3 regions of the Roseovarius ramblicola genome follow, and region 3 is predicted to be linked to each of the others. Evidence: riboswitches for the same ligand, from Rfam matches in the RefSeq annotation. Region 3 holds a riboswitch; each other region holds the start of a gene.
What was found. A riboswitch is a leader RNA that binds a small molecule or an ion and turns the genes downstream of it on or off. The one in region 3 is predicted to bind thiamine pyrophosphate.

Region 1: another riboswitch for thiamine pyrophosphate. It lies ahead of thiD (bifunctional hydroxymethylpyrimidine kinase/phosphomethylpyrimidine kinase); the one in region 3 lies ahead of thiC (phosphomethylpyrimidine synthase ThiC).
Region 2: another riboswitch for thiamine pyrophosphate. It lies ahead of ACFFU4_RS05665 (ABC transporter ATP-binding protein); the one in region 3 lies ahead of thiC (phosphomethylpyrimidine synthase ThiC).

The regions. Positions count from the first base shown of each region.
Region 1 covers NZ_JBHMEC010000008.1:255,875-263,042, forward strand. The annotation lists gene ACFFU4_RS04750 (hypothetical protein) at 1-381, shown strand, start outside; gene rnhB (ribonuclease HII) at 462-1,082, shown strand; gene ACFFU4_RS04760 (site-specific DNA-methyltransferase) at 1,183-2,298, shown strand; gene ACFFU4_RS04765 (D-2-hydroxyacid dehydrogenase) at 2,385-3,356, opposite strand; gene ACFFU4_RS04770 (MmgE/PrpD family protein) at 3,353-4,720, opposite strand; TPP riboswitch at 4,845-4,949, shown strand; gene thiD (bifunctional hydroxymethylpyrimidine kinase/phosphomethylpyrimidine kinase) at 4,997-5,791, shown strand; gene ACFFU4_RS04780 (FAD-dependent oxidoreductase) at 5,788-6,774, shown strand; gene thiS (sulfur carrier protein ThiS) at 6,758-6,955, shown strand; gene ACFFU4_RS04790 (thiazole synthase) at 6,957-7,168, shown strand, end outside.
Region 2 covers NZ_JBHMEC010000009.1:57,461-64,628, reverse strand. The annotation lists gene ACFFU4_RS05685 (DMT family transporter) at 1-81, shown strand, start outside; gene ACFFU4_RS05680 (trimethylamine methyltransferase family protein) at 177-1,739, shown strand; gene ACFFU4_RS05675 (Shedu immune nuclease family protein) at 2,001-3,146, opposite strand; gene ACFFU4_RS05670 (ABC transporter permease) at 3,317-4,060, opposite strand; gene ACFFU4_RS05665 (ABC transporter ATP-binding protein) at 4,057-4,797, opposite strand; TPP riboswitch at 4,836-4,935, opposite strand; gene ACFFU4_RS05660 (heme NO-binding domain-containing protein) at 5,034-5,636, shown strand; gene ACFFU4_RS05655 (diguanylate cyclase domain-containing protein) at 5,633-6,838, shown strand; gene ACFFU4_RS05650 (c-type cytochrome) at 6,811-7,168, opposite strand, start outside.
Region 3 covers NZ_JBHMEC010000003.1:51,074-58,241, reverse strand. The annotation lists gene ACFFU4_RS01875 (universal stress protein) at 1-189, shown strand, start outside; gene ACFFU4_RS01870 (NifU family protein) at 335-898, shown strand; gene tsaB (tRNA (adenosine(37)-N6)-threonylcarbamoyltransferase complex dimerization subunit type 1 TsaB) at 888-1,466, shown strand; gene ACFFU4_RS01860 (GNAT family N-acetyltransferase) at 1,456-1,872, shown strand; gene ACFFU4_RS01855 (sulfite exporter TauE/SafE family protein) at 1,992-2,909, shown strand; gene ACFFU4_RS01850 (TIGR02186 family protein) at 2,909-3,664, shown strand; gene ACFFU4_RS01845 (NAD-dependent epimerase/dehydratase family protein) at 3,685-4,563, opposite strand; TPP riboswitch at 4,700-4,820, shown strand; gene thiC (phosphomethylpyrimidine synthase ThiC) at 4,929-6,743, shown strand; gene rplT (50S ribosomal protein L20) at 6,810-7,168, opposite strand, start outside.

The DNA of each region.
Region 1 (7,168 bases), on a different contig from region 3:
GGTGCAATCATCGGCGCAGCCATCGCCGACAACAACGACAATCGCAGGCACAACCGCGGCCATGTCTCGCGCCGGCACCATGACGCCTATGACGTCTATGGCCGCGGGAAACACCGGAGCCACAAGCGGGGACACCACCGTGGCCACAAAAAGCGCTACAACCGCGGCCACCGGGGTCATGACGGATACAAGCATCGCCGTGTCAACCTTCCCGGGGCCTGCCGCGTCTATAACGGCCATCGCTCGGGCTATTCCGGGCATTGCCTCGGTCGTCACAACTACAGCTATTCCGCGCTTCCCTCGGCCTGCGCGATCCGGGTGGGCGGGCATCACCGGACGATCTATCGCGACGGCTGCCTCAACCGGTATGGCTATTACTGAACCCGGGATCATCGGGCAGGCAGGGAGGGGCCGGTGCGCCCCTCCCTTTGCATTCGCGGCACGCCATGCCATCAAGGCGCATGAGCGTTCCCGATCTCGGTCACGAACACACCGCACGGCAGGCGGGTCACACTCGGATCGCCGGTGTGGACGAGGTCGGTCGCGGCCCTCTCGCCGGGCCGGTAACCGCGGCTGCGGTGATCCTCGACCCCGACGCCATCCCCGATGGGCTGAACGACTCCAAGAAACTGAGCGCGCGGCGTCGCGAGGCGCTCTCCGAGGCGATCCTCGCCTCGGCGCAGGTCTCGATTGCCCATGCTACCGTCGCCGAGATCGACGAGATCAACATCCTGCGCGCCGCGCATCTCGCCATGGAACGGGCCGTCGCCGCGCTCGACCCGGCCCCCGACATGGCACTGATCGACGGCAACATGGTGCCGCTCGGCCTGACGCTCCCGGCGCGGGCCATCGTGCGGGGCGATGCCGTCTCGCTGTCGATTGCCGCCGCCTCCATCGTGGCGAAAACCTGCCGCGATCGCCTCATGCGGGACTTGGCACAGCAGTTTCCCGGCTACGGATGGGAGCGCAATGCCGGCTACCCGTCCAAGGCGCATCGCGAAGCGCTCCTAAATCTCGGTGTCACCCCTCACCATAGGCGTTCGTTCAGACCGGTACACAATATCTTGTATCAAGAAAAATAACTAACCCCCTGATTCAAAAAAGAAATTGACCGCGAATCGGCTTTGACTCATTGTTTTGTCAAGTCACAGAGCGCCCAATGCGCCGGAACAGAGGCAGAAAATGAGAACCAGCACCAAGACCGGGCGCGCCGCCGCGCTCCCCCGCAATACGATTCTCTCCGGTGACTGCATCGAGGTGATGAACGGCCTGCCCGAGGCCAGCATCGACCTGATCTTTGCCGACCCGCCCTACAACCTGCAACTCAGGGGCGATCTGCACCGCCCCGACAACAGCCAGGTGGACGCGGTCGATGACGCGTGGGACAGCTTTGCCAGCTTCGCCGCCTACGATCAGTTCACGCGGAAATGGCTTGCGGCGGCGCGGCGCCTGCTCAAGCCGGGCGGTGCGATCTGGGTGATCGGCTCGTATCACAACATCTTTCGCGTCGGCGCGGCGCTGCAGGATGCGGGATTCTGGATTCTCAACGACGTGGTGTGGCGCAAGTCCAACCCCATGCCGAATTTCCGCGGCAAGCGGCTGACCAACGCGCACGAGACGATGATCTGGGCCAGCAAGGAAGAGGGCGCGAAATACACCTTCAACTACGAGGCGCTGAAATCGCTCAACGACGGTATCCAGATGCGCTCCGACTGGGTGCTGCCGCTCTGCACCGGTCACGAACGGCTCAAGGACGAGAATGGCGACAAGGCGCATCCCACGCAAAAGCCCGAGAGCCTGCTGCACCGCGTGCTTGTCGGCTCGAGCAATCCCGGCGACGTGGTGCTCGATCCGTTCTTCGGCACCGGCACCACCGGCGCGGTCGCCAGCATGCTGGGTCGCGATTATATCGGGATCGAACGCGAGGAAAGCTATCGTCGCGTGGCAGAAAAGCGGCTCGCGGGTATCCGCAAGTATGACCGCGACTCGCTTCAGGTCTCGACCTCAAGGCGCGCCGAGCCGCGCGTGCCCTTCGGCACGCTGGTCGAGCGCGGCATGCTCCGTCCCGGCGAGGTGCTCACCTCGATGAACGGCAAGTCCGCCGCCAAGGTGCGCGCCGATGGCACGCTCGTGGCCGACGGGATCAACGGCTCGATTCACAAGGTGGGCGCGCATCTCGAGGGGGCGCCGTCGTGCAACGGCTGGACCTATTGGTGTTTCCGCCGCGATGGCAAGACCGTGCCCATCGACGTGCTGCGCCAGCAGATCCGCGCCGAGATGGCCGAACGGCCCAACTGAATTCCTTTTCCGCCGGTGCCCGGGGCCTGACTTGACCGGGCGCCATTGCCTTGCCCCGCCCCTCGTGGCGGGGCGTTTTTTCGGTCTCAATAGCCGCGTTGCGGATCGACGATGTTGAAAAGCGGCTCATTCCTCAGCCAATGGCCGAGGTTGTCGAGAAAAAGCGCGAAGGAGCGCATCGCCCAGCCCTCGTACACCGCCGAGCAATGCGGCGACAGGATCACCCGGTCGAGGCCCCAGAGCGGGCTGTCCGAGGGCAGCGGCTCGGTCTCGAACACGTCGAGCGCGGCCCCGCGCAGATGCCCCGTGCGCATGGAATTCACCAGCGCCGCGCCGTCCAGGACACCGCCGCGCGACACGTCCACGAGGATCGCGTCCCGCTTCATCGCCATCAGGGCGCGCGCGTTCACGAGGCCCCGCGTGCCGGGCACGAGCGGCACCGACAGCACCGTGATATCCGCCTTGCCCCAGAGCCCCGGCAGCGCATCGGCGGGGTGCACCTCGTCCACGTTCTCCATCGGTTGCGGCCGGGCGCGGGTACCGATCACCTTCATGCCGAAGGCCCTGGCCCGCGCTGCCACCGCCTGACCAGTATGGCCCAGCCCCACGATCAGCAGTGTCTTGCCCTTGAGCGGGGTCATCAGCCGCGTGCGCTCCCAGTGTCGCGCAACGCGGTCGGCGGCCATCCCGTCGATATCGAGCGTGAAATGCAGCACCGCGCCGAGTACGTATTCAGCGATCATCGGGGCGGCGACCCCGGCGGCGTTGCTGACCGTGACCGCGCCGGCATCCCACGGCGTCAGATGATCCACCCCGGCCCCGCCCACGGCGATCCAGCGCGGGCCGTGCGCGCCGAGCAGCGCCTCGCGCGGATAGCCCTCGCGCCCGCGGAAGGCGACGGAATAGGCGATATCGGGCCGGAACTCCGCCAGCACCGCACCCAGCCCCTCGTAATCGTCATGCCCGCGCGCCTCGATCCCCGGCGCTGCCTCGGCCAGCCGTTCAAGCATCGGGGCGGGATCGCTGGTGTGGACGAGAATGCGAGGGGCGTTGGTCATGGCCTGTCCGGTTCGGGGTATACGAGCCCGGCAAGCTGCGAGAATTCCGCGCCCTGGTCAAGCAGCCGCTCGCGCATCTCCCACAGCGCGCCGATCCGCACCTCCGAGAGCGCCCTCCCGGCCATCACCGACAGCTTGGCGCGGATATCGGCCACCGGCATCGGTGCCTCCGGCCCGCCGCGCGCGTTGCAATCGCCCGAACGGATCACCCGCCCGCCCTTCAGCCGCGCGGTCACGTCAGACCACCGCCCCTCGGGGAACCGCGCGGAATGGCGCGGCTCCCCGCGCACGGTGATGCGGGCAAGCATGGCCGCGACACGCGGGTCGCGCAGCGCATCGCCGGTGATCTCTGTCGGCCCGAGGCGACCGTGCACGAGATACGCCGCCAACGCGAAACCGAGCGAATACTGCGCCTCGCTCGTGGTCTCGGGCATCCCCGGAAACAGCGCGGCGGATTGCGCGAAGGTGCCCACCTCCAGCGTCTCGATCTGATCCGGGCTAACGCCCTGTTCCCCGACCAGCACCCGAAGACATTCCAGCGCGCCGTGCGCCCAGCGGCAGATCGGGTATGGCTTGATGTAGTTGCGCACCACCGTCCAGTCACGGCCCAGATCGGCCCAGACATGCGCCACTTCCGGCCCCTCGACGGTGATCGCCGGTGCGCCGGTAAAGCCACGTTCGGCCTGTAACAGAGACGAAATTCCGACCAACGCCCCCATGCCCGAGCCGTCATGCAGCATCGTGGGGCTTGCGATCTCGCGCATCATCTGGCTGCGCGGTCCGTGATACTCGGCGATGCCCAGCGCGTGGCGCAGGGCCTCCGCGTCACAGCCCCGCAAATGTGCCCCCAACGCCGCCACGCCCAGCGCGTTCCACGCGCCGGAGGTGTGATAATCGCTCACCGTGGCATGCAGCGCGACAGCGGCGCGCGCCGCCACCTCGTAGCCCATGGCAAGTGCGGTCAGCGCCTGCCGCCCGGTCAGATCGGTGCGCTGTTCCGCAAAGGCAAAAAGCGCGGGCACCAGCGCGCAGCCGATATGCCCCTTGGTGGCGTTCAACCCGTCATGCGCATCGAGATTGTCGATCTGCGTCGCCAGTGCCCAGGCCGCCCCCGGCATGGCACAGCGCCGCCCGTCAAACAGCAGCGTCGCACGGTGATCCTCGCGCACCGCCCCGTGGAAATCGCAGGCGAAGTCGCGTGTGATCCGCCCCGGATCGAGCGTGGCCGCGCCTGCCGCCACGCCCAACGTGTCGATGAGCAGCGTCGCGGTCTGCGCCAACACGTCTTCGGGCACTGGCAGGGCGGGATCCAAGGCGAACCGTGCGATGGGCGCGAACTGGCTCGAGTCGGCAACGTTGGACATGCTCGCACCTCCGGGTGTCATGTCCCATCCTGCCCGTGGGGGCCGACGGTGTGCGTGTGATTTGCGACATATCCTGTCCTGCTTTGCCCCCTTGCGAGCGCCCGGTGCCGCTGTTACCTCTTGGGTAACTCCGTTGGGGTGCCCGGGATGCACGGGCTGAGAGGCGATGCGCCAACCCATCGAACCTGATCCGGTTGAGACCGGCGTAGGGAACGGACCGTCGCACGCCTCGCGCGCCCCCCGTCCGTTCCCCGCATAGACCGAGAGGAACGGCAGATGGTTGCCACAGCTTTGACAATCGCAGGCTCCGACAGCGGTGGCGGCGCGGGCATTCAGGCCGATCTCAAGACCTTCTCGGCGCTGGACGTCTACAGTGCGAGTGTGATCACCGCCGTGACCGCGCAAAATACCTGCGCCGTCACCGATGTGCACCCGATTCCCAACACCACCGTCGCGGCGCAGATCGCAGCGGTTCTGGGCGATATCAGGGTCGATTCCATCAAGATCGGCATGCTGGGCGATGCCGCGCTGATCGAGACGGTGGCGCAGGCGCTCGAGGGATACCGCGGCCCCGTGGTGCTCGACCCGGTGATGGTGGCGAAATCCGGTGCCCGGCTCTTGCCTGATGCGGCGCGCGCGGCACTGATCGCGCATCTGCTGCCGCGTGCCGACCTGCTGACGCCAAACCTGCCCGAGGCGGCGGCGCTGTTGGGCTGTGCCGAGGCCTTGAATGATGCCGAGATGCAGGATCAAGGCGCGCGGCTGCGCGAGATGGGTGCTAGGGCAGTGCTGATGAAAGGTGGGCACGGGCAGGGCGAGACCTGCACGGATTGGCTCATCACGGAGGAGATCATGCGCCTCGACGCCCCCCGCATCGCCACCCGCAACACCCACGGCACCGGCTGCACGCTCTCCTCGGCCATCGCGGCAGGGCTAGCTAAGGGACTAACCTTGCCAAAAGCGGTTGAGGCCGCCCATGGCTGGCTGCACCGCGCGATCCTGGCCGCCGACGCGTTGGAGATCGGACAAGGGCACGGCCCGGTGCATCATTTTCACGAGGTCTGGACATGACCGAGACCGTCACCATTCGCGGCGCGGGCATTGTCGGCCTGTGCGTGGCCACCGAACTCATGAACCGGGGCATCGCCGTCACCCTGCGCGATCCCGCACCATCGCCGGGCGCGCATGGCTGTTCGTGGTGGGCCGGCGGCATGCTCGCGCCCTTCTGCGAGGGCTTTACCGCCGAAGAGCCTGTGGTGCGGCTGGGCCAACAGGCGGCCGATTGGTGGCAGGCGCAGGGCGTCGAGGTGATCCGGCGCGGCTCGCTGGTGTTGACGCTGGAGCGCGACCGCCGCGAACTCGATCAATTCGCCCGGCGCACCACCGGGCACAGGCTGATCACAGGTAAGGATTTGGCCGAGTTAGAGCCACATCTGGCTGATCGCCACGACTGCGCGCTCTACTTCGGAGACGAGGCGCATATCGACCCGCGCGCCGCGCTGATGCACTTGCGCAACCGCTTGGAACAGGCGGGCGCACGGTTCGAGCAGAGTGACGCCGCGCCCGATGGCCCGGTGATCGACTGTCGTGGCCTCGCCGCACAAGACAGCCTGCCCGACCTGCGCGGCGTCAAGGGTGAGATGGTGGTGCTGCGCAGCCGCGATGTGACCCTGACACGGCCCGTTCGCCTTCTGCACCCCCGCTTTCCGCTCTATATCGTGCCGCGCGGCAACGGCGTTTTCATGCTGGGCGCGACGCAGATCGAGAGCGAGGAACGCAACCGCGCCTCGGCCCGGTCGGTGATGGAACTGCTCTCGGCGGCCTATGCGCTGCACCCGGCCTTTGGCGAGGCCGAAGTGCTGGAGATCGGAGCGGACGCGCGCCCGGCCTTTCCCGACAACCTGCCGCGCGTCATCCGCAGGGGCGAGACCATTCATGTCAACGGCCTCTTTCGCCACGGCTTCCTGTTGTCACCTGCGGTGGCGCGGATGACCGTCGGGCTGATGACGCGCGACAATGAAAAACCGGAGTTTGTCCATGAAGATCACGGTTAACGGAACCGCACAGGAGACCGCCGCCGAGACCCTCAAGGCGCTGCTGATCGAGCTGGGCTACGGCGAGGCCAAGGTCGCGACGGCGCTGAATGAGACTTTCGTTCCTGCCGCTCTCAGGCCGGAACAGAGACTGAATGACGGGGACCGCGTGGAGATCGTGACCCCCCGGCAAGGGGGCTGACATGCCGACATATTACGACACCGAGGTCGCATCGCGCCTGATGCTGGGCACCGCGCAATACCCCTCGCCCAAGATCCTGGCGCAGGCGTTCAAACGCTCCGGCGCGGGCATTGCCACCGTTTCGGTGCGCCGCGAGGCAGGGGGCGAGCGCGCGGGACAGGCGTTCTGGGACATGATCGGTGACTTGGGCGTTCATGTCCTGCCCAACACCGC
Region 2 (7,168 bases), on a different contig from region 3:
CTGGCGGGGGGCGTGATCGTGGTGGGCAGCCTGGCCGTTTACCTCTGGCACACCGGGCGCCGCCGGATGGCCGCTGCCTGAGCGCGTGAAAACGACAGGTTCCGTCGCAAAGCGGCATGTGGGCTGCGCGCGCGCGGTGTTTCGTTATAGAAGACGAGCACCGGGAGGGCGCGAAGATGGCCGAGGATCTCAAACGCAGGAAGCGCGGCGGCGGCCGCGCGGGCAACGCCGCGCGGCGCGGTGGCGCGGTGATCGAGCAGATGCCGTGGAACCCGCCGGTGAACATCGACCGGCCCACCGAGCCGCTTGGCCCCGAGGGCGTGCAGGCCATCCACGACGGCGCGATGCGCATTCTCGAAGAGATCGGCATCGCGTTCCTCAACCCCGAAGCGGTGGAAATCCTGCGCGCCTCGGGCGGTTGCGAGATCGACGGCGAGAACGTGCGCATGGGCCGCGATTTCGTCATGGAGATGATCGCCAAGGCCCCCGAAAGCTGGACCATCACGCCGCGCAACCCGGACCGCCGGCTGACCATCGGCGCGGGTCACCTCAATTTCGGCAACGTCTCCTCGCCGCCGAGTTACTGGGACATGAAGATCGGGCGCAAGGTGACGGGCACCCGCGAGATGTGCCAGAACCTCTTGAAACTGAGCCAGTATTTCAACTGCATCCATTTCGTCGGCGGCTATCCGGTGGAGCCGCAGGACATTCATGCGAGCGTGCGGCATCTCGACGTGCTCTATGACAAGCTGACGCTGACCGACAAGGTGGCGCATGCCTATTGCCTCGGGAAAGAGCGGGTCGAGGACGTGATGGAGATGGTGCGCATCGCGGGTGGCCTCAGCCACGAGGCGTTCGAGGCCACGCCGCATATGTATACCAACATCAATTCCACCTCGCCCCTGAAGCACGATTACCCGATGCTCGACGGCTGGATGCGGCTGGCGCGGCGGGGGCAGGGGCTGGTGGTGACGCCCTTCACGCTGGCCGGGGCGATGGCGCCGGTGACGATGGCGGGGGCGGTGGCGCAGTCGCTGGCCGAGGCGCTTTGTGCGGTGGTGCTCGCGCAGGTGATCCGGCCCGGTGCGCCCTGTGCGATTGGCACGTTTACCTCGAATGTGGACATGAAATCGGGTGCGCCCGCGTTTGGCACGCCCGAATACATGCGCGCCACGCAGATGACCGGACAACTGGCGCGGTTCTACCGCCTGCCGATGCGGGCAAGCGGGGTCTGCGCCGCGAATGTGCCCGACGGGCAGGCGATGTGGGAGACCTCCAACAGCCTGTGGTCGGCGGTGCAGGCGGGGGCCAACATGGTCTATCACGCCGCCGGATGGCTGGAGGGCGGGCTGATCGCGTCGCCTGAGAAATTCGTCATGGATTGCGAGATTTTGCAGCATATTCAGCGGTATATGGACCCGATGCTGACAGCCACGGGGCCCGACGAGATCGCCGTCGATGCGATCCGCGAGGTCGGCGGGCAGGGGCATTTCTTCGGCATCCAGCACACCCAGGACCGCTATACCACGGCGTTCTACGCGCCGTTCCTGAGCGACTGGCGCAACTACGAGGCGTGGGAGGCGGCGGGGGGCGTGTGGACACCCGCGCGCGCGCATCAGGTGTTCCAGGACATCATCGCGGGATTCGAGGCGCCGCCGATGGACGAGAGCATCCGCGAGGAACTGGCGGGTTTCGTGGAGCGCCGCAAGGCCGAGGGCGGGGCACCGACGGATTTCTGAGATGGGGGTTGAACGCGGGGACTGTACCCGCGTCGGTATTCTGTCGGTATTCCGGCGGTGCGTGGGGGCCGGCCAGGGGAATGAGTATTTTTGGAAAGATGAAGGGGGCTTGGGCGTCCTGCAAGTGAATTTGTGAGCAAACGCTGTGCGAGACGGAGTGGTCGTTCAATCCATTCGCAAGGTTGTTATTTTCAAGCGCAGAGATTCTGAAGGTCGGAGGGGAAATCGAGTTCGAAATGTCATCTTATTCCGATTAAATCACTAGCTACGTGTAATGAATTTAGCTCGCTCGAAAAGTTCATCGAATGTCAGAATGTCGATAGTGCGCGTTTCTTGCCTGAACAGTTCGAAGGTATCGCGCATAATCTGGGCGTCCAATCCATCATTACCAAATTCCTCATGAGAACCAATTACCAGAACCGACTTTGCGTTTCGCGTTTTAGCTGCAAGTCTGTTACCTTGCTTATTCCAATGGTCTCCGTTCTGAGCAAAAGATAACCACTCCGCTTTCTGTTGAATGATTTGGGATACCGCGCTGGTGAACTCTGCACTGAACTCCCAAGTCCCTGCGCGACCACCCTTGGCCGACTTGAAGATTTTGGTGTCGGGTCGCTTGATTTCAACAAGGACCGTATAGTCGGTGAACGTTCCAAGGAAATCGATAATCGGCTTGTTTCGATTGTCCGTCCCTCCACCGCTTCCAACTACCATCTCGCGCCCGAACTGGCGCATAATTCTGTAATCGAGACCGTATCCAAAGACCCACTGCTCGCGCTCGAAGAAATCCTGCCATTGTCCTTCGGCCCAGTCACCCGTTCGAAGGTGAGCTTCGAAAGCTTCTAAACCCTGCCTGCGACCCAACAGTACATTGATCTCCTCCAGCGTCAGAGTGGAACGCAACCCCTCAAGAAAGGTATCTCGCTGCGCTTCATCCATATGCCGTATGCGCTCGACAATGCCGCGCTCTGAGGCATCTATGATGGTCTTTGGGCCTTCCTGCTTAGAGATGTCCTGTATTTGGAAGTTTTCTTCATTCGATAGGTCCACAAACTCGATCTGACGAAGGAACGCCACAAGTCGCGTAAGCTCGTCGCCACGAAAAGTGAATTCTTCCTTTTCATAACCTTGAATCCAATCGTTCGCCCGAGACTGATAAGTCTGCAATGAAACTCTGCGGATTCGTTTGTCGTCCTGAGTTACAAGTGCCGTTACCTGCGTCTTCCGCTTCTCTCCCGTAAGCCGCAAGCACATCGCCCCCTCAATCTCACCGAAGTGAATACTATCTGATCCCTCAAGAACCATGCGGACATGTCGAACACGCTCTGTGTTCTGCTCATTGAATTTGAAGACCTTAGAAAGGTAGGTCTTACCCGCTTTCCTAAGTTTGAAAAAACGCTCATCATCCATAGTGCAGTAGCTTATGCAAATCTCAAATCGACGCAAGCAGCCAAGATGGCGACGACGTCAAGTTGCATGTGCAGAGCAATCCATCTACCTGCGCCTTGGGCGATTGCAGGCTAAGGGCCCCAAGCCGCCCCCAACCTTACGCCGCCCCACCCCCCCGCGGAGTCTCGCGTTCACCCCGTCGCCGACCCATCCAGCCACCGCCGACACGCCCGGTCCACGCCCATGTGCAGCAGAAGCGTGAACACCGCCAGCACGATGAGGGCGGCGAACATGAGGTCGATCTTGGCGCGGCCGTTGGCGAGCAGCATCAGGTAGCCCAGCCCCTTGGAGGCCCCCACCCATTCGCCGATGATTGCGCCGATGGGGGCGTAGACGGCGGCGAGCCGCAGGCCCGAGGCAAAGCCGGGCAGGGCGGCGGGGACGCGGATATGCCACATCAGGCGCGGGCCGTTGGCGCCCATGATCCGACCCAGATCGAGCCAGTGTTGCGGCGTGCGCATCAGCGCGTCGAAAAACGACGAGGTGACCGGGAAATAGATGATCAGCAGCGCCATGGCGATCTTGGACCAGAGCCCGTAGCCCAGCCAGAGCGTCAGGATCGGCGCGAGGGCAAAGACCGGGATCGCCTGGGAGAACACCATCATCGGGCGGATCAGCCCGCGCGCCAGCGGCGAGGCGGCGAGGCCGATGGCCGAGAGCCCGCCGAGCAGCGCGCCGAGGCCCAGCCCGATCAGCACCTCGGCCACGGTGACGCCCGCGTGCCCGGCGATCAGCGCGCGGTTCAACCACAGCGCCTCGGCCACGCGGCCCGGCCCCGGCAGGATGAAGGGCGGCAGCGCGGCCAGCGTGACAAGCGCCTGCCAGAGCGCGAGCGCCAGCACTGCGGAGGCGGTGATGGCGGCGAGCCGGCTCATGCCGCCGCGCCCTGCTCGCGCAGGCGGGCGAGCAGGCGACCCTGGACTTCGAGCGTCCCGGCATCGTCCACGGGCCGGGGCACGGCGGCGGCGGGGGGCGCGACGGTCTCGATCCCGTCCGCCCCGAGGATGTGGATGGCATGGCCGAGGCGGGCGGCCTCGCCCGGATCGTGGGTGACCAAGAGCACCGTGCGCCCCGAAAGATGCCGTGCGCCCAGCTCCTGCATCTGTGCGCGGGTGCCCGCGTCGAGCGCCGAGAACGGCTCGTCGAGCAGCACGATGGGGCGGTCCTCCATCAGGGTGCGGGCGAGTGCGACGCGCTGCCGCTGGCCGCCGGAAAGGGCGTGGGGCCGTTTGTGCGCGTGCGCCGTGAGGCCGGTGCGCGCGAGGATGTCGCTGGCGCGGGCGGCATCGGGCCGGGTGCCGCGCAACCGCGCGCCGAGGGTGACGTTGGCGGTGACGTCGAGCCACGGCAGCAGGTCGGCCCCCTGCGCCATGAGCGCCACGCGCCCGGGCACCGGCATGTCGTCGGAGGCTTTGATGCTGCCGTCGAAGCGGGTCACCTCGTCGGTGCCCGCCACAAGGCGCAGGAGCGTGGTCTTGCCCACGCCCGAGGGCCCCAGAAGGCAGGTGATCCGCCCCGCCGCCGCCGCGAGCCGCAGCGGCCCGAAGAGCGGCGCGCCGCCGATCGTGGCGGTGCCGTCGATGAGGAGCGCGGGCGGCGTGGCGGCTTGCATGGCCGGTCCTTTGGTTGGGCGGGGGACAGGGCAGGCCGCTTGCGCGCGTCTCCGTTCCCTCCGCCGGTGCGAGCCGGGTCAGGTTCGATGGGTTGGCGCGGCCTCTCAGCCCCGTTCAGGGCACCCCAACGGATGGCGGCGGTGGTAGCAGGCCGCCGGTGCGCTGACAAGCGGCGCGCGTTCAGGGAATGTTAAGCTCTGGTTGCCAGACTGCGCGCACCGGCAAGGAGAGGGCCATGAACGGGCTGATCAACCGCGCGATCGCGTGCTTCGTCAGGGACAGCTACGGCGAGCCCCTGTGGCAGGAGGTGATGGCCGGCCTCGACATCGGCGAGGCCGCCTTCGAGCCGTTGATGCCCTGCGCGCCGGAGGTGACGGCGCGGCTGATCGCGGCGCTGGCGGCGCGGCTGTCGCGGGCCCCGGCGGACTTGCTGGAGGATCTGGGCACCTATCTCGTGGCGCAGCCCCGGTCCGAGGCGGTCCGGCGGCTGTTGCGCTTCGGCGGGGTCGACTTCGCCGAGTTCCTCGAATCGCTCGAGGATCTGCCCGACCGGGCGCGGCTCGCCATGTCGGATCTCGACCTGCCCGCCATCAGCCTGCACATGCAGGGTGCGGGGGTCTTTCGCGTGGAGGTGGCGCGCGTGGACGGCGCGGGGCTGCGATTCGGGCCGGTGCTGCTGGGCATGCTGCGCGCGATGGCCGACGATTACGGCGCGCTGGTGCTGCTCTATTACCGCGACGGCGATGCCACGCGCGAGATCATCGAGGTGCACCTGCTCGACCCGGCCTTTGCCGACGGGCGGGAGTTCGACCTCGCGCGCGGGCGGACCGCGCCATGAGCGGGGCGGACGCGATGATGCGCGCGCAGGCGGCGATGCTCGACCGGTTCTGTCCGATGCATGTGGTGATCGGCCCGACCGGGCGTGTCACCGGCGGTGGGCCGACGCTGGCAAGGATCGTGGCGCCCGGGGCGATGATCGGCGCGCGGTTTCTCGACCTGTTCGAGCTGACCCGGCCGCGGGCGGTGCAGGACGCGGCGGCGCTGCGCGCGCTCGACGGGGCGCGGCTGCGGCTGCGGCTGCGCGCGCACCCGCGCTATGCGCTCAAGGGGCAGATCTGCGTGCTGCCGCCCGGGGACGGCGGCGATGGCGCGGGCACGATGGTGGTCAACCTCGCCTTCGGTATCCCGGTGGTCGACGCGGTGCGCGAATTCGGCCTCAGCGGCGCGGATTTCGCGGTGACGGATCTCGCCACCGAAATGCTCTACCTGCTCGAGGCCAAGACCATGGCGATGGAAGAATCGCGCAGGCTCACCCGGCGGCTGGAGGACGCGCGGCGGGCGGCGCAGGAACAGGCGCTGACCGACACGCTCACCGGGCTGCGCAACCGGCGCGCCTTCGACGCGTTGCTGGCGCGCGCGGTAGAGGAGCGCGGGGCCTTTGCGCTACTGCATCTCGACCTCGATTTCTTCAAGCAGGTCAACGACGCCCACGGCCATGCGGCGGGCGATCTGGTGCTGCGCGTGGCGGCGCGGCGGATGCTGTCGGTGGTGCGCGGCCATGACGTGGTCGCGCGGGTCGGCGGCGACGAGTTCGCGGTCCTGCTGCCCGGGGTGGACAGCACCGGCGCGGTCGATACCGTCGCCGGGCGGCTGGTCGCGGCGCTGGAACAGCCGGTGAGCGGCGGCGCGCAGAGCTTTCGGATTTCGGCCAGCGTCGGCGCGACGCTCAGCCGCGACCACCCGGGGCGCACGGCCGACGAGGTCATGGACGCCGCCGACCGGGCGCTTTACGCCGCCAAGGCCGCCGGGCGCGGCTGTCACAGGCGCCACGGGGCGCAGGAGGCGGACCCGGCCATGCCGGCCGGGACCGGTGCGGACGGGGGCGGCACGGCAACGGCGGGCCCGGCGGTGCGCGACCCCGAGACGGCGAGGGACGGGGGCGGCGCGGCAATGGCGGGCGCGGAGGTGCGCGACCCGCCGGACGCGGGCAGCGCGCGGCAGGCCGCGGGCGTTCAGGGCGTGGCGATGCGCTCGAGATAGGTCCAGACATCGCGTGCCTTGTCGGCGTCGCGCAGCTTGTAGGCCATCTTGCCACGGGCCTCCGGGTCGTCGAGATAATTGCGCAGGAAGGCGGTGGCGCCGCGCACATAGACCACGAAATCCGCCTCGTTCCAGCGCAGGCCCCGCTGCCCGGCCTCGGACATCGAGGGCGAGTAGTGAAAGCCCGGCACGCTGCCCGCGTGACGCCCGATCACGCCGTAGAGATTGGGGCCGGTGCGCCCGCCTCGCACGATCGCCGCGCCGGTCTCGTCCACCACCGAGTGGCAGGCCATGCAATCGCGGAACAGCCGCTTGCCGCGATCGGGATCA
Region 3 (7,168 bases):
GTGGCCGAGATCATGGCGCAGGTCCGCGACGACCCCGAGATCGGCGTGCTGGTGCTCGGCGCCGCCGCCGACAAGAAGGGGCCGGGGCCGCTGGTCACGCAACTGACCCGCAATTCCGGGGGGCTGCCCATTCCGATCACCATCGTGCCGGGCGATCTCAGCAAGGACCGTCTCGAAGCGATTACCTGACCGTGCGCCCGATGGCGCGAACCGTGTGGTTCGCCCTCCGAACCTGTCGGTTCGCGAGCGGCCCGCGTCGTTTTAGAATCGTTCCAAACCTTGACTCGCGGCCTGCCCGCGCGCATATCTTGCCTAGCTGAAAAAGGGGCCCCCCATGTTCATCCAGACCGAATCCACGCCCAACCCCGCGACGCTCAAGTTCCTCCCCGGCCAGTCCGTGCTCGAGGGCGGCACCGCCGATTTCCCCAGCGCCGAAGGCACCGACGCCTCGCCGCTGGCGGCGCGCATCTTTCGCGTGCCCGGGGTTGCCGGGGTGTTTCTCGGCAATGATTTCGTCACCGTGACCAAGGCCGACGACACCGAGTGGGACCATGTCAAGCCGGCCATCCTCGGCGCGATAATGGAGCATTACCAATCCGGTCAACCGGTCATGTCGCAAGAGGGCGGCGGTGCCTCCGGTCACGCCGACCACAGCGGCGAGGACTCGGAAATCGTGGGCCAGATCAAGGAGTTGCTGGATACCCGCGTGCGTCCTGCCGTGGCACAGGACGGTGGCGACATCACCTTTCACGGGTTCGAGCGCGGGGTGGTCTACCTGCACATGCAGGGGGCCTGCGCGGGCTGTCCGTCCTCGACCATCACGCTCAAGATGGGCATCGAGAACCTGCTGCGCCACTACATCCCCGAGGTGACAGAGGTGCGCCCCGTTGGGCTCTGATCCGCTGACACTGGGGTTCGACACATCGGCCGCGCATTGCGCGGCCGCTTTGCTGTCGGGCGACCGGGTACTCGCGGTCCGCACCGAGGCGATGGCGCGCGGGCAGGCCGAACGCCTCATGCCGCTGCTGGAAGAGGTGCTGGCCGAGGGCGGCGCGCACTGGCGCGACCTGTCGCGCATCGGCGTGGGCATCGGCCCCGGCAATTTCACCGGCATCCGGATTTCCGTCGCCGCGGCGCGCGGACTGGCCCTGTCGCTGGATATTTCTGCTATTGGAATCAATGTCTTCGATGTGATCCGGGCGACCGGCGCGAGCGGCACGCCCGCCGTGCCTGCGCCGCGTGGCATGGTTCATGTCCTGGCCCCCGGCGTGGGTCCCGCGCTGGTCCCGACTGCGGATGTTGCCGACGCGGCAGGCCCGCCTTCGCCCGCCGAGACGGCGCGCCTGATCGCGCTGCTGGCGCAAGCGGCCCCCGCCGATGCGCCGCCGCCCGCGCCGCTTTATGCACGGCCCGCCGATGCCGCCCCCGCCCGCGACGCGCCGCCGGTGATCCTGGATGACGCCTGAGACGCTCGCCGCCACCCACACCCGCGCCTTCGCCGGGCAGGGGCGGAACTGGTCGGCGGTGGAATTCGCGGCCTTGCTGGACAGCCCGCATGTCTTTGTCGTCGGCGATGCGCGCGCCTTTGCCCTGGGCCGGGCGATCGCGGATGAGGCGGAATTGCTGACGCTCGCCACCGATCCTGCGCACCGGCGCACGGGCCTTGCCCGCGCCGCGCTCGCGGCGTTCGAGGCGGAGGCGCGGGCGCGCGGCGCGCAGCGCGGCTTTCTCGAAGTGGCCGCCGACAACGCCGCCGCCCGTGCCCTCTATGCCGCCGCGCGCTGGCACGGCTGCGCGTGCCGTCCGGGATATTACCCGCGTGCAGATGCCGAGGCTGTTGACGCGCTTGTCATGAAAAAGCGGCTGGATTGATCCGCGCACCTTCGCGCTTTGCGAAATACCCTTTCCGGCAACAAGAATTTACCGACCTTCCGGGGTGCAAACCGCGCCGCTCCCTTGCATATCGCGTTGGCATAGGTCTAACAATCGGCATGCAGATCTATCTCCCCATCGCCGAGGTTTCGGTCAACGCCTTCCTGCTGTTGGGGCTTGGTGGGATCGTGGGGATTCTTTCGGGTATGTTCGGCGTGGGCGGCGGGTTCATCCTAACGCCGCTGTTGTTTTTCATCGGTATTTCCCCCGCCGTCGCGGTGGCGACCGGGGCGGCACAGATCATGTCCGCCTCATTTTCAGGGGTGCTTGCACATCTGCGCCGCAAGACCGTCGATCTCACGATGGGCACGGTGCTGCTGATCGGTGGCCTGGTCGGTGCGGCCGTCGGTGTGGTGGTATTCAACTACCTGAAATCGCTGGGTCAGGTCGATCTTCTGGTCAAGCTCTGCTACGTCGTTTTCCTGGGTGTGATCGGCGGGATGATGTTCATCGAGAGCCTGCGTGCGATCCGCAATACCCGCCGCGGCGTGGCCCCCAAGCGCAAGAAGCACGGCTGGGTGCACGGGCTGCCCTTCAAGATGCGGTTCCGCACGTCGGGGCTCTATATCTCGGTGATCCCGCCGCTTCTGGTCGGCGTGGCGGTGGGCATTCTGGCCGCGATCATGGGCGTGGGTGGCGGCTTCATCATGGTCCCGGCGATGATCTACCTTCTGGGGATGCCGACCAAGGTGGTGGTGGGCACGTCGCTCTTTCAGATTATCTTCGTCACCGCCTTTACCACGCTGCTGCACGCCACCACCAACTTCACCGTTGATGTTGCGCTGGCGGTGCTTTTGCTGGTCGGCGGCGTGATCGGGGCGCAGTTCGGCACCATGATCGGCACCCGCATGAAGGCCGAGCAACTGCGTATCCTGCTGGCGGTCATGGTGCTCGTGGTCTGCGGCAAGCTGGCCTTTGATCTGCTGGTGATGCCGTCCGAGCTCTATTCCATCGCCTCCGGCGCGGGGGGGCATTGATGCTGCGTCTCGCGCTCCTGCTGATTCTCGCCGCCCTGCCCCTGCGCGCCGAGGAGGTGGTGCTGGGCCTGTCGCGGGACCGGGTGGCGATCACCGCCACGTTCGAGGGGTCGGATATCCTGATCTTCGGCGCGGTCAAGCGCGAGGCCCCGATATCGGAGGTGCCGCTCGATGTGGTGATCACCGTGGCCGGCCCGTCACAGCCGGTGACGGTGCGCCGCAAGGAGCGCGTGCTCGGGATCTGGGTCAATACCGACACGGTCGATCTCGACGCCGCACCCACCTTCTATGCCGTGGCCACGAGCGGGCCGTTCGGGCAGGTTCTGACCAATACCGAGGATTTGCGCCACCGGGTCTCCATCCCGCGCGCGATCCGCTCGGTCGGGGCGGCGAGCATGGCCGCCGATGTCGAGAGCTTTACCGACGCGCTCATCCGCATCCGCGAGCGGCAGAATGCCTATCAACTGTTGGAAAACGCCGTCGCCCTCGACGAGCAGACGTTGTTTCGCACCGCGATCAGCCTGCCCGCGAACCTCACCGAGGGGGCCTACAGAACGCGGATTTTTCTCACCCGCGAGGGGCGTGTGGTGTCACAGTTCGAGACGGTGATCGACGTGCGCAAGGTGGGGCTGGAGCGCTGGCTCTTTACCCTGTCGCGGCAGCAGCCGCTGGCCTATGGGCTGATGTCTCTGGCGATCGCCATCGCCGCGGGCTGGGGGGCCTCGGCGGCGTTCCGGGCGCTGCGGCGGAACTGAGACACGCGGGCGAAGGGCGCTCAGGCGACACCCGCCGCGCGCCATTGGCGCACCATCTCTGCCGGTGTGCTGTCGCCGGGGGCGAACCGGTGCAGTGCGGCGAGGCGGCGGCAATCGAGGGTGATGTGCTGATGCGCGCCCTGGGGTGCGGGGCGCGTTTCGATGCGCGCGCCCGCCGCCTTTGCCAGCGCCGTCATCGTCACCGGGCGCGGTGCTGCGATGTTGAGCACCCTGGGCAGGGGCCCAGGGTGGCGGCAGAGCGTGGCGAGCACCATGGCGAGAGTCGTCGGACCGATATAAGAACGCACCGGCCCGCCGCCATCGGCGAAGCGGTCGATCACCACCGCCCCACCCGGCCCGGCGCGCACTGCGTTGCGCAGCAGTGCATCCGCCCCCGCCACGTTGCCGATGCGCATCGCGCAGATGTCGAGGCCGCGCGCGCGCCACGGGGCGCAGGCGGCCTCCATCTCCTGCTTGGCGGTGCCGTAGGCGTTGACCGGCGCGGGAGGGGCGTCCTCGCCGAAGGGCGCGCCGCCGTCCCCGCCATAGACCGCCGAGGAGGAGGCCAGCAGCACGCGCGGCACGCCCGCAGCCACGCTCGCGTCGAGCGTGGCCTCGGCCAGCGCGGTGTTGAGCGACAGGTCGCGCCCCGGCCCCGGCGTGATGCCCGCGAGCGCCACGATCGCTGCCGGGCGGCGGCCCGTCTCCGCGATATGGTCGAGGAGCGCGCCCGGCCCGTCGAGCGGATTCCACGCCAGCGCGCCCTGCGGGGCCGCACGGCGGTATTGCGGGAGGAGCGCGAGGCCGGGGACCACGTCCTGCCAGCAGGCGCACAGCATCCGACCGACGCGGCCCGAAGCCCCGGTGAGAAGGATGGATGTGTCCGCCTTGTCGGTCATTCCCGGCCCGTCCGTTCGCTTGGATGCCGGGCCCGCCCGGGCATTCGCCCCCACCTGTCTAGCAAGCGACGTGGCGCACCGACAAGAGAGGCGTGCGGGGACGATGCTTGCCCCGGACATGGGTATCGTCTAGCGTCCGGTCTTGCAGGGGAGTCCCGCCTTGGGGACTGAGAGGCTGACAGGTGGTGACACCGGTGAGGCGACCCTTTGAACCTGACCCAGTTGATACTGGCGTAGGAAGCTGAGGAACCGCGCGCCTGCTGGTGGTCTGCCGGTTCCGAACCGGGGTCGCGACCTGTGCCCCGATGCTCCCCGGCCACGGCTCATCTGGTCTCTTTGGCACCGTGCAACGAGGAGCACCAAGCATGACCATCCCCACCAATGACATCGCCCCCAGCGTGACCACCGGCCCCTTGCCCGCGTCGCGCAAGACATACGTTGCAGGCGCGCTGCACCCCGATATCCGCGTGCCGATGCGCGAGATTGCGACCCATCCCACGGCGGGCGAAGGGCCGCTGCCGGTCTATGACAGTTCGGGGCCCTATACCGACCCCGAGGCCGTGATCGACGTGGCCAGTGGCCTGCCGCCCCTGCGGCGCGACTGGATCATGGCGCGCGGCGATGTGGCGGGGTATGCGGGCCGCCATGTGAAGCCCGAGGATAACGGCTTTGTCTCGGGTGAGAGGCTGGTGGTGGAATTTCCGGTGCGGGCGCAGCCCCTGCGCGGCACCGGCGGTGCAGCACCCACGCAACTGGCCTATGCCCGTGCCGGGATCATCACGCCCGAGATGGAATTCGTGGCGATCCGCGAGAACCAGTTGCGTGAGGCGGGACCGGTGACGCGCGACGGCAACGACTGGGGGGCGAGCATTCCCGACCATGTGACCCCCGAATTCGTCCGGTCCGAAATCGCGGCGGGCCGTGCCATCATCCCCGCCAACATCAACCACCCCGAGCTTGAGCCGATGATCATCGGGCGCAATTTCCTGGTGAAGGTCAACGCCAACATGGGCACCTCCGCCGTCACCTCCTCGATGGAGGAGGAGGTGGAAAAGCTGGTCTGGGCGATCCGCTGGGGGGCCGATACGGTGATGGACCTCTCCACGGGACGCAACATCCACAACACCCGCGAGTGGATCATTCGCAATAGCCCCGTCCCCATCGGCACCGTGCCGATCTATCAGGCGCTGGAAAAGGTGAACGGCGTCGCCGAGGACCTGACATGGGAGGTGTTTCGCGACACGCTGATCGAGCAGGCGGAGCAGGGGGTGGATTACTTTACCATCCACGCGGGCGTGCGCCTGCACATGGTGCCGATGACGGTGGAGCGGGTGACGGGGATCGTCTCGCGCGGCGGCTCAATCATGGCCAAGTGGTGCCTGCATCATCACCGCGAGAGCTTTCTTTACGAGCATTTCGAGGAAATCTGCGACATCTGCCGCCAATATGACGTGAGCTTTTCGCTGGGCGACGGGCTGCGCCCCGGTTCCATCTCCGATGCCAACGACGCCGCGCAGTTTGCCGAGTTGGAGACGCTGGGGGAGCTGACGAAAATCGCCTGGGCCAGGGATTGCCAGGTGATGATCGAGGGGCCGGGCCATGTCGCCATGCACAAGATCAAGGAGAACATGGATAAACAGTTGGAATGCTGCCATGAGGCACCGTTCTACACGCTGGGGCCGCTGACCACCGATATCGCGCCCGTCTATGACCATATCACCAGCGGCATCGGGGCGGCGATGATCGGCTGGTTCGGTTGCGCGATGCTGTGCTACGTCACGCCCAAGGAACATCTGGGCCTGCCCGACCGCGACGACGTGAAAACCGGGGTGATCACCTACAAGATCGCGGCTCACGCCGCCGATCTGGCCAAGGGCCTGCCGGGCGCGCAGCGGCGCGATGATGCGCTGAGCCGCGCGCGCTTCGAGTTCCGCTGGGAGGATCAGTTCAACCTCTCGCTCGATCCCGAGACGGCGCGCGATTTCCACGATCAGACCCTGCCCAAGGAGGCGCACAAGGTGGCGCATTTCTGCTCGATGTGCGGGCCGAAATTCTGCTCGATGAAGATCAGCCACGACATCCGCGCCGAGGCGCAGAAAGAGGGGATGGCGACGATGGCCGAGAAGTACCGTGAAGGCGGCGACCTCTACGTGCCGGTTGATAGTGGCGAAGACGGCTAAAACGGAAAACGCCGCCCGGGATGATCCCCGGGCGGCGCCTGTCCTGTCCCTCGCGTGCGACCGGCGTCAGGCCGCGAGCGCGCGCTTTGCCTGATCGACGATGGCGGCAAAGGCCGCCGGCTCGTGCACGGCGAGATCGGCGAGCACCTTGCGATCCACCTCGACACCGGCGAGGCTGAGCCCGTTGATGAAGCGCGAATAGGTCAGCGATTCGTCCTGTGCGCGCACGGCGGCGTTGATCCGCTGGATCCACAGCGCGCGGAAATTGCGCTTGCGGTTCTTGCGGTCGCGGGTGGCGTATTGGTTGGCCTTGTCGACGGCCTGCGCGGCCACCTTGAAGGTGTTCTTGCGGCGACCGTAATAGCCCTTGGCCGCGGTGGTGATCTTCTTGTGGCGAGCGTGGGTAACGGTCCCACCTTTGGTGC